DNA from 3 places in the Gottfriedia sp. NPDC057948 genome. Region 3 is predicted to be linked to each of the others. Evidence: riboswitches for the same ligand, from Rfam matches in the RefSeq annotation. Region 3 holds a riboswitch; each other region holds the start of a gene.
What was found. A riboswitch is a leader RNA that binds a small molecule or an ion and turns the genes downstream of it on or off. The one in region 3 is predicted to bind lysine.

Region 1: linked by a shared signal. The riboswitch ahead of ACFVRR_RS09585 (amino acid permease) and the one ahead of ACFVRR_RS12940 (aspartate kinase) in region 3 are both predicted to bind lysine.
Region 2: linked by a shared signal. The riboswitch ahead of lysA (diaminopimelate decarboxylase) and the one ahead of ACFVRR_RS12940 (aspartate kinase) in region 3 are both predicted to bind lysine.

Annotation. Positions count from the first base shown of each region.
Region 1 is NZ_JBHVPN010000004.1:218,761-221,981, forward strand. It holds gene pdxK (pyridoxine/pyridoxal/pyridoxamine kinase) at 1-684, opposite strand, end outside; lysine riboswitch at 886-1,063, shown strand; gene ACFVRR_RS09585 (amino acid permease) at 1,263-2,732, shown strand; gene ACFVRR_RS09590 (MBL fold metallo-hydrolase) at 3,040-3,221, shown strand, end outside.
Region 2 is NZ_JBHVPN010000022.1:24,961-28,181, reverse strand. It holds gene ACFVRR_RS21790 (VC0807 family protein) at 1-237, shown strand, start outside; gene ACFVRR_RS21785 (cation diffusion facilitator family transporter) at 305-1,243, opposite strand; lysine riboswitch at 1,551-1,724, shown strand; gene lysA (diaminopimelate decarboxylase) at 1,860-3,179, shown strand.
Region 3 is NZ_JBHVPN010000007.1:67,398-70,618, reverse strand. It holds gene uvrC (excinuclease ABC subunit UvrC) at 1-1,431, shown strand, start outside; lysine riboswitch at 1,506-1,681, shown strand; gene ACFVRR_RS12940 (aspartate kinase) at 1,788-3,029, shown strand.

The DNA of each region.
Region 1 (3,221 bases), on a different contig from region 3:
TTTAGCAAGCTCTGCACAAATCGCAGCCGAATAAGTACAACCCGCACCGTGAGTATATGTAGTTTCGATTCTATCAGATTCTAGATGTTCGATTTTTTCTCCATCAAATAATACATCTATTGCATTTTCATGCTGAATTTTGCTTCCACCTTTAACTAAAACATATTTAGCACCTAATTCATGGATTTTGCGTGCTGCTTCTTCCATTTGTTCAACAGTGCAGATTGGAGCCATTTTAGCTAATTGAGCTGCCTCAAATAAATTTGGTGTTACAACTGTTGAAAGAGGTACTAAAATTTCTCTTAATGCATCATTTGTCTCTGGGTGAAGAGCCTCGTCATTTCCTTTACAAATCATAACTGGATCGACAACAACTCGATCAATATTATGTTTTTTTATTGTTTTTGCTGCTAGCTCAATTATTTCAGTTGAACCAAGCATACCTGTTTTCATTGCTTGAATTCCAACGCCAACAATGATTGTTTCTAATTGTGCTGCAATTGTATCTATATCAATTGGAAATACTTGATGATGCCAATGATTATGAGGATCCATCGCTACTAAAGTTGTAATTGCACTCATGCCATAAACATTACGTTCCTGAAACGTTTTAATATCAGCTTGTAATCCAGCTCCACCACTACTATCAGATCCCGCAAGTGTTAATGCTTTATAAATTGTCATGTGAAAATTTCCTCCTTTGAAGTATATAGAATTATTATACAAAAACATAAGTGTTAGGTACAAGACATGAGTATCCTGAGGCGAAAATCAAGAGATACATCTCTTAGGTAAAGTCTGTTTTTGTCGAAAATTCTATTGACAAACTAGATTAATAGATTGTATATTGAGTTTATAAAAATTAATTTAATATGATCTTTATCTCGTTTGGATAGAGGCGCAGTTTTGATTAGTCGTTACTTTGAGGTTTATGGTACCTGTGAAAAGTAATAAAAGGTGAAACTGCCGAAGTAATAAATTTACCATTTAAATTTATTACTGGGCCTATTGCTGAATAAGCATAGGACTGTCACAAGATTTCTTGTGGAGGGCTATTGAAGAGATGTTGATGTTGTTTGACACATATAATTGAGTCTTAAACACGTGAACATTGCTTCACGTGTTTTTTTGTATTTTACCAGATTTTCCATTCTTTACATAATGACGAAAATACTGAGTAAAATACACATCATACAACACTTTATACCGTCCCATATTCTCGCGTAAAGATAAGATTGCAAGAATCAAGAGGAGGCAATAAGATGGGACTAACAAACCCTAAGAATGATAAAGTAGTATCGAATACTCACGATGGTTCTTTAAAAAGGGGCCTTAAAGCAAGACATTTAACGATGATTTCAATTGGTGGTTCAATTGGGACAGGATTGTTTTTAGCTAGTGGAACTTCAATTAGTCAAGCTGGTCCTGGCGGAGCTGTTTTAGCTTACGGACTAATTGGTATTATGGTTTATTTCTTAATGACTAGTTTAGGTGAAATGGCGACTTATTTGCCAGTTTCGGGTTCATTTAGTACTTATGGATCTCGCTATGTTGATCCAGCATTTGGTTTTGCTATGGGTTGGAATTATTGGTATAACTGGGCAATCACTTTAGCTTTTGAATTATTAGCTTCAGCAATGCTGATGAAATATTGGTTCCCTCATTCTCCAGCAGTATTATGGAGCGGAATCTTTTTAGTGATTATATTAGGTTTAAATTTACTTTCAGTTAAAGGCTATGGTGAATCAGAGTTTTGGTTTTCATTAATTAAAGTTGTAACTGTAGTTGTCTTTTTAGTTGTTGGTATTGCAATGATTTTTGGCATTATCAGTGGACATCATGCAGGTTTCAAAAACTTTACTGCTGGAGATGCTCCGTTTCATAATGGATTTTTAGGTGTTTTATCAATCTTTATTGTTGCAGGTTTCTCATTCCAAGGTACAGAGCTAATCGGTGTTGCAGCAGGTGAGACAGAACATCCAGAAAAAAATGTTCCAAAAGCTATCCGTCAAATTTTCTGGCGCATCCTTTTATTTTATGTATTCGCTATTATCGTAATTGGTTTATTAATTCCTTATACAGATCCTGGTCTAATGAAAAACGATGTGGCTGTTAGTCCATTTACTTTAGTATTTGAAAAATTAGGTGTTGCATTTGCGGCTTCTGTAATGAATGCAGTTATTTTAACATCAGTTTTATCGGCAGGTAATAGTGGAACATACGCATCTACTCGTATGTTATATACTTTAGCAATTGAAGGAAAAGCTCCTAAATTCTTAACAAAAGTAAATAAAAATGGTGTTCCTACAAATGCTTTATATATAACACTTGCAGTTGGTTCACTTGCTTGTTTATCTTCATTTTTCGGTGAAGGTCAAGTGTATACTTGGTTATTAAATTTATCAGGCTTATCAGGTTTCCTTGCTTGGTTAGGTATTGCGATTTCTCATTACCGTTTCCGTAAGGCTTATGTTGCTCAAGGAAAGGATTTAAAAGATTTACCTTATCGCGCAAAATGGTTCCCACTAGGTCCAATCTTAGCATTCTTAGCTTGTTTATTTATTGTACTAGCTCAAAACTGGCAAGCTTTCACTGGTAAGGCAATTGATTGGCAAGGTGTACTTGTTTCATACATTGGAATTCCTGTATTTTTAATTGTTTGGTTAGGTTATAAATTTAAACACAAAACGAAAGTTGTTTCTTATAAAGAGATGGATTTATCTAGAAAATAATATCAACATGTAGAAAAAGTACTAAAAATTTGATTTTCAGACTGATTGCGAGCTCTTGTCTTTCGAGGCGCGAAGCCTGGTGAGGAGCGGAGTTACCCTAGACGGTAATGAGCACCGCGCAGGCAGGCGAAGCAACGAAGAAAGCGAGCGTTTTCGGGCAGTCTGAAGCCCTTTCATCTTAGATGGAAGGGTTTTTTAGTTGTTTTAACCGATTTTTATGTAAATTTGGAATTTTTGTTCACAAAAACTAATACCTTTAGTATTATAAAACTAAAGGTATTAGTTTTTATTATTAGGAGGGTATAAAATGAAGATTACGAAAAATAATTATCTTTATGAGTTGAGCTTTTTACCCAATTTCTTTCCTGTAAATTGTTTTTTAGTTGAAGAAGAAAACGAACTTACGTTAATTGATACAGCACTATCCTTTAGTGCGACTAAAATTATTGAAGCAGCTAATCAAATCGGCAAAAAAATTACGAATATCGT
Region 2 (3,221 bases), on a different contig from region 3:
GTGTTCCAGTACTTGTTTGTCGCATGGATTATTAAAGATATCGTATTTGCTGTTGCACAATGGTGGATGGTTGATACGTATGGATTAAAAGCATATTACTCACGTACAATTATCTTTACAATTGGTGGATATGTTTTTGGCATAATTATGGCGATCGGCTATGCAATGGTTACGATGAGAGCTCAAAAATTAAAAGGAGACGATTCAGAGCAACCCTCCGATGAAATTATTATTTAGTAAATGTCCTAAAAATAGAATGAACCCCACAAGTTATAAAATCCTTGTGGGGTTTTCTAATGTCCATTTATCCTTTTAATGAATTTCCTACTCCTTGCAATTCCTGCTCTTCTCTAGATGCTGTATTTACGAAATCAAGTTTTTGTATTCTTTCATTTTCTGGTTCGACATGTATTAATACTTTTGGATCAACTAAAACCTTTTTTATTTCTTCTTCTATTTTGTCACATAGTATATGGGCTTCTTCAATGCTCATGTGAGATGGCAATACTAAATGGAAATCTATATGCTCCTCAGCACCAGAACGTCTCGTGCGTAAGTCATGGTATTCGATAAATTGGGATTTAAAAGAATATAATACATTTTCGATTTGTTTTAATTCATCTATCGAAAGCCCAGTATCAAGTAGGGGGGTAAACGACTTACGTCCAAGTTCGATTGATTCTTTCATTATATAAATTGCGATTCCAATTCCAATCAATGCATCGAGAAATTCCCAACCAGTAAGACTGACTAAAATTAAACTTATTGCAACTCCGAGTGATGAATAAACGTCTGTTAATAAATGCAAAGCGTTTGATTGCATTGCAACTGAATGAGTATCATTTCCTACTTTTTGAACGATTTTTCCTACTCTCCAATTGATTAACGCTCCAATAAACATGACGACTACACCGATAATTGGCATCTTAATTGGGGTAGGATGAAGTAGCTTTTCAACAGATTCAATGATAATCCAAATACCAGCTACAAATATTAAGATGGTTTCGACTGTACCTGAAATGTTTTCAAACTTACCATGACCATAAGGATGTTCCTTATCAGGTGGTCTGTTTGAAATCCTTACAGAGAAAAAGGCAATGACTGAAGCAACTAAGTCCAACAAAGAATGAATTGCTTCAGAGATAATTGCTACGGAACCAGTAAAAATCCCGACAATTAATTTTAATAAAACGATGAATGAGTTACTACATATTGAGAGTACAGCTATTTTGCTTGAACGCAATCTATTCACCCCTGTCCAATTTTTTCTACTTAAGTTAAGAGTTTTGTAATAAGGCAACAAAAAAGAAAAACCACTAACAGTTTGTTAGTGGTTTGTTTTTTTTAGATTTAATTTATATTTTTTGAAATGATTTTTCATTTTTGAATCACCTTTTCTCTCGCATAAAACATATTCTATATTATAGATATTATTTTGAAAAGGAAAAGCTGTGTGTATGAAGTGAATATAAATCGACAATATTATTCAAAAATGGTTTGACATCTATTTTTAGACTGTGTTATACATAGACTAATATAAAAAATAACAGTCTATTCGTAGAGGTTGCATTGTATATGAGTATCATTTTAGAGAACTGTGGGTTCTATGACGAAATGAGAAAGGATCCTATGCCGAAGAAATAAATTGCCACACATTTTATTTCTGGGACTACATTTAATAAATGTAGTACTGTCACATGTGTTTGTGAAGAGCTATTGAAGAGATGTGATTGGCTAAGTCCTTTTTTAAAAAGCGATAGGCACATGAACATATCCTTCATGTGTCTTTTTTAATACACTAATACATTGAAGGAAGCTTCTTAGAATGATCTTACATTTGATTTGAAGGGAGAATACGAATGTATTTACATGGTAATAGTCGAATTAATAATGAAGGACATTTAGAAATCGGAGGTTGTGATACTGTAGATTTAGTAAAAAATTACGGTACCCCTCTATACATTTATGACGAAGCATTAATTGAATCAAAATGTAGGGAATTCCATGAAGCTTTAAGAGAAACGGGAATGAAATATCAGGTTGCTTACGCGAGTAAAGCGTTTCTATGTGTTGAACAAGCCCGCTTAATAGAAAGAGAAGGTCTATGTCTAGATGTTGTTTCTGGTGGAGAGTTATATACAGCATTGCAAGCAGGTTATCCAGCTGAGAAAATTCACTTTCACGGAAACAACAAAACAATTGAAGAAATTGAAGAAGCTTTAAATGCAAAAATAGGTTGTTTTGTAGTCGATAATTTCTTTGAGCTAGAAGTATTACAGGCTTTAGCTGAACAACGTAATGAAGAAGTATCAATCTTATTACGTGTTACGCCAGGTGTTGAAGCACATACACATGAATATGTAATGACTGGTCAAGAAGACTCTAAATTTGGATTCGATATTATGTCTGGTCAAGCTAATGAAGCAGTGGAAGTTTCTTTAAAATCAACTAACCTAAAATTATTAGGAGTACATTCACATATAGGATCTCAAATTTTCGAACCAGATGGATTTGTTCATGCAATCAATGTATTAATGAGCTTTTTAAATGGACTTAAAAATGATTTAGGTTTTACAGCTGAAATATTAAATGTAGGTGGAGGCTTTGGTATTCGTTATACTTCGGAAGATGAGCCTTTAGCTGTTGCTAAACATATAGAAAAAATTACTACTATTATTAAACAACAATGTGAAGAGCTAGACTACAAATTACCAGAATTATGGTTAGAGCCTGGACGTAGTATTGTTGGTGAAGCTGGAACAACACTTTATACGATTGGTTCAACAAAAACTCTTCCTTCAATTCGTAAATATGTATCTGTTGATGGGGGAATGACTGATAATATTCGTCCTGCACTATACGGATCAAAATACGAAGCGATGCTTGCAAATCGAGCAAATGATGAGAATAAAGAAGTTGTATCGATTGCTGGTAAATGCTGCGAGAGTGGCGACATGCTAATTTGGGATTGTAACTTACCTGTTGTACAAAACAATGATGTATTAGCTGTATCTTGCACTGGAGCTTATGGCTATTCAATGGCTAATAATTATAACCGTATCCGTCGCCCAGCAGTAGTATTTGTTAAAGAGGGTGTTTCAAGAGAAGTAGTCCGTCGTGAAACATATGAAGATTTAGTTAGAAATGACAGAGTTTACATCGAAAACTCTCGTAGATAGATATAATTAACGTTTTTGTGTTATTTGTATCAATACTGACAC
Region 3 (3,221 bases):
CGAAATGTAAAAAAAGATAGAGGGAAATATTTTGGACCATTCCCTAATGCTACAGCCGCTAGTGAAACAAAAAAATTATTAGATCGTTTATATCCGTTACGAAAATGTTCTTCATTACCAGATAAAGTTTGTTTATATTATCATATTGGTCAGTGTCTTGCGCCTTGTGTAAAAGAAGTAACTGATCAACAAAATCAGGAAATAGTTAATGAAATTGCCCGTTTTCTAAACGGTGGGGAAGACCAAATACGAAAAGAATTAGAGGCAAAAATGCTTGCTGCATCTGAACAATTAGATTTCGAGCGCGCGAAAGAGTATCGAGACCAAATTGTATCTATTGAAGCGACTATGGAAAAGCAGAAAATGATGAGTAGTGATTTAGTTGATCGAGATGTATTTGGATATGCGGTTGATAAGGGATGGATGTGTGTTCAAGTTTTCTTTGTTCGAAGAGGAAAATTAATTGAAAGAGATGTATCATATTTTCCAATTTACGATGAACCAGAAGAAGAATTTCTATCGTTTATTGGGCAATTTTATGAAAAACCACACAATATAAAACCAAAAGAAATTTTTGTACCAGATAAAGTTGATACGGAAATTTTAAAAGGTTTACTAAAAATTCCTGTATTCCAACCAAAAAGAGGCCAAAAAAAGGAACTCGTAGTATTAGCAAATAAAAATGCCAAAATTGGACTCGGTGAGAAATTTAAATTAATTGAGCGAGATGAAGAAAGAACAGTTAAAGCAATAGAAAAACTAGGGGATATTTTAAATATTGAAACTCCGTATCGAATTGAAGCATTCGATAATTCAAATATTCAAGGAACAAATCCTGTTTCAGCTATGGTTGTCTTTATAGACGGAAAACCTTCAAAAAAAGATTACCGCAAATATAAAATCAAAACTGTCGTAGGACCTGATGATTACGATTCAATGCGTGAGGTAGTTCGTAGAAGATATTCGAGAGCATTAAAAGAGAATTTACCTTTACCAAACTTAATAATTGTGGATGGTGGGAAAGGACATCTAGCTGCAGTTGAAGATGTACTCCAAAATGAGTTAGGCCTATACATCCCAACAGCTGGACTTGTTAAAGATGAAAAGCACCGCACTTCAGAGTTATTAATAGGACAGCCACCTCAAATTGTCCAACTTGGTAGACAAAGCCAAGAATTCTTTTTATTACAAAGAATTCAAGACGAGGTACACAGATTTGCGATTGAATTCTATCGTCAGCTTCATAGTAAATCAATGGTTCAATCTGCTTTAGATGGCATAGCAGGTGTTGGTGGAACAAGAAAGAAAGCTCTTCTTAAACATTTTGGATCAGTCAAAAAAATAAAAGAGGCATCAATCGATGAGTTAATAGCAGCTAAAATGCCAAAAAATGTTGCAGAAGAAATTTATCAGCATTTCCATAAAGAGTAACATAGTTGCCAAAATTTTTATCTTGACACTATTTTCAAAATAATTTATATTTTAGTTAAAATTAAATGATTTTCTCTCGTAATAGAGGTGCAAAACTTAAAAGTATGCTGTCATAGACGTGTGGCGTTGTGATGGACAGTTGAAAGGAAGTTTTGCCGAAATAAAATGAATCCACAATTCATTTTGTTGGGACTGCATTTAAGAAATGTAGTACTGTCGCATAATAATTATGCGGGGAGCTATTGAAGAGATGTTGATGAATTGTCTATTTTATTTTATTTGTAAATTAGGCGCGTGAACATTGCTTCACGCGCTTTTTTGTATTCTTTTTTAAGTAAAAAGTGAGGATGAGAAAAATGGGAATTATTGTTCAGAAATTCGGTGGTACTTCAGTAGGCTCAATTGAACGAATTCAGCATGTTGCTGAAACAGTAACCAAATCATATAAAGAAGGAAACCAAGTAGTTACAGTTGTTTCTGCAATGGGACATCATACAGACGAACTAGTTAGTTTAGCAGCTCAAATTAGTCCGCAAAACAGTAAACGTGAATTAGATATGTTACTTACTACAGGGGAACAAGTTTCGATTTCGTTACTAGCAATGGCGATTCAAGCTAAAGGTTTTAAAGCTATTTCACTAACTGGTTGGCAAGCTGGAATTCAAACTGAATCTGTCCATGGAAATGCGCGTATTGAAACAATTCATACAGATCGAATTCAACAATTACTTGATGAAGGGTATATTGTAATTGTTGCTGGTTTCCAAGGTTTAAGTGACAACAATGAAATTACGACATTAGGTCGTGGTGGTTCAGATACAACAGCTGTTGCATTGGCAGCTGCTTTAAATGCAGAACGTTGTGACATTTATACGGACGTATTAGGTGTTTATACTACGGATCCAAGAGTTGAACCAAATGCTTCTAAACTAAGCCATGTCTCTTATGATGAAATGCTAGAGCTTGCAGCTTTAGGAGCAGCGGTTTTACATCCAAGAGCAGTAGAATTCGCAAAAAATTATAATTTAATTATTCAAGTTCGTTCAAGTCAACATGATGAAATCGGTACATTTATTGGGGAGGAAACACAAATGGAACAACAATCAGTCGTAAGAGGAATCGCATTCGAATCTAATGTAACAAGGATGACTTTAAATGGTTTAAATAACCATGTAGATTTATTACCTAAAATCTTTACTTTATTAGCAAGTGAAGGTATTGATGTTGACATTATCATCCAAAGCGTAACATCAGATAACTTAGTAAATCTTTCATTCTCGATCAAATCTGAAAATATGATGGAAGCAATAGCGGTTCTAGAATCAAAGAAAGAATTTTTAGGTTACCGCTCATTTGATTTTGAAAGTGAACTTGCTAAAGTATCAATTGTAGGTAGTGGAATGGTTTCAAATCCAGGTGTTGCTGCAAAAATGTTTAAATTTTTAGCTGAAAGTGAAATCCCTGTAAAAATGGTAAGTACTTCTGAAATTAAAGTATCAACAGTTGTACCAAAATCAAAATTACAAGAAGCAGTTCACGCTCTTCATAAAGGATATGAATTAGATCGTATTAATGAAGAAGTAGTAGTGGAAAACTAAATAGTAAAATAAACCCTTTTAGGCGTTCAAATTCTTATATATAGGCTTTGAAATATTGATTTTATCAATATTCATCACGTTCAGATATACAGAGCCGTATAGTATAGTGATAGCGTTTAAAAGGGTTTTTTAATCGTTAAGCGAATAAATTATATAAAGATTCTGTAATTTTAAAATAAGTAAGGCGAACGG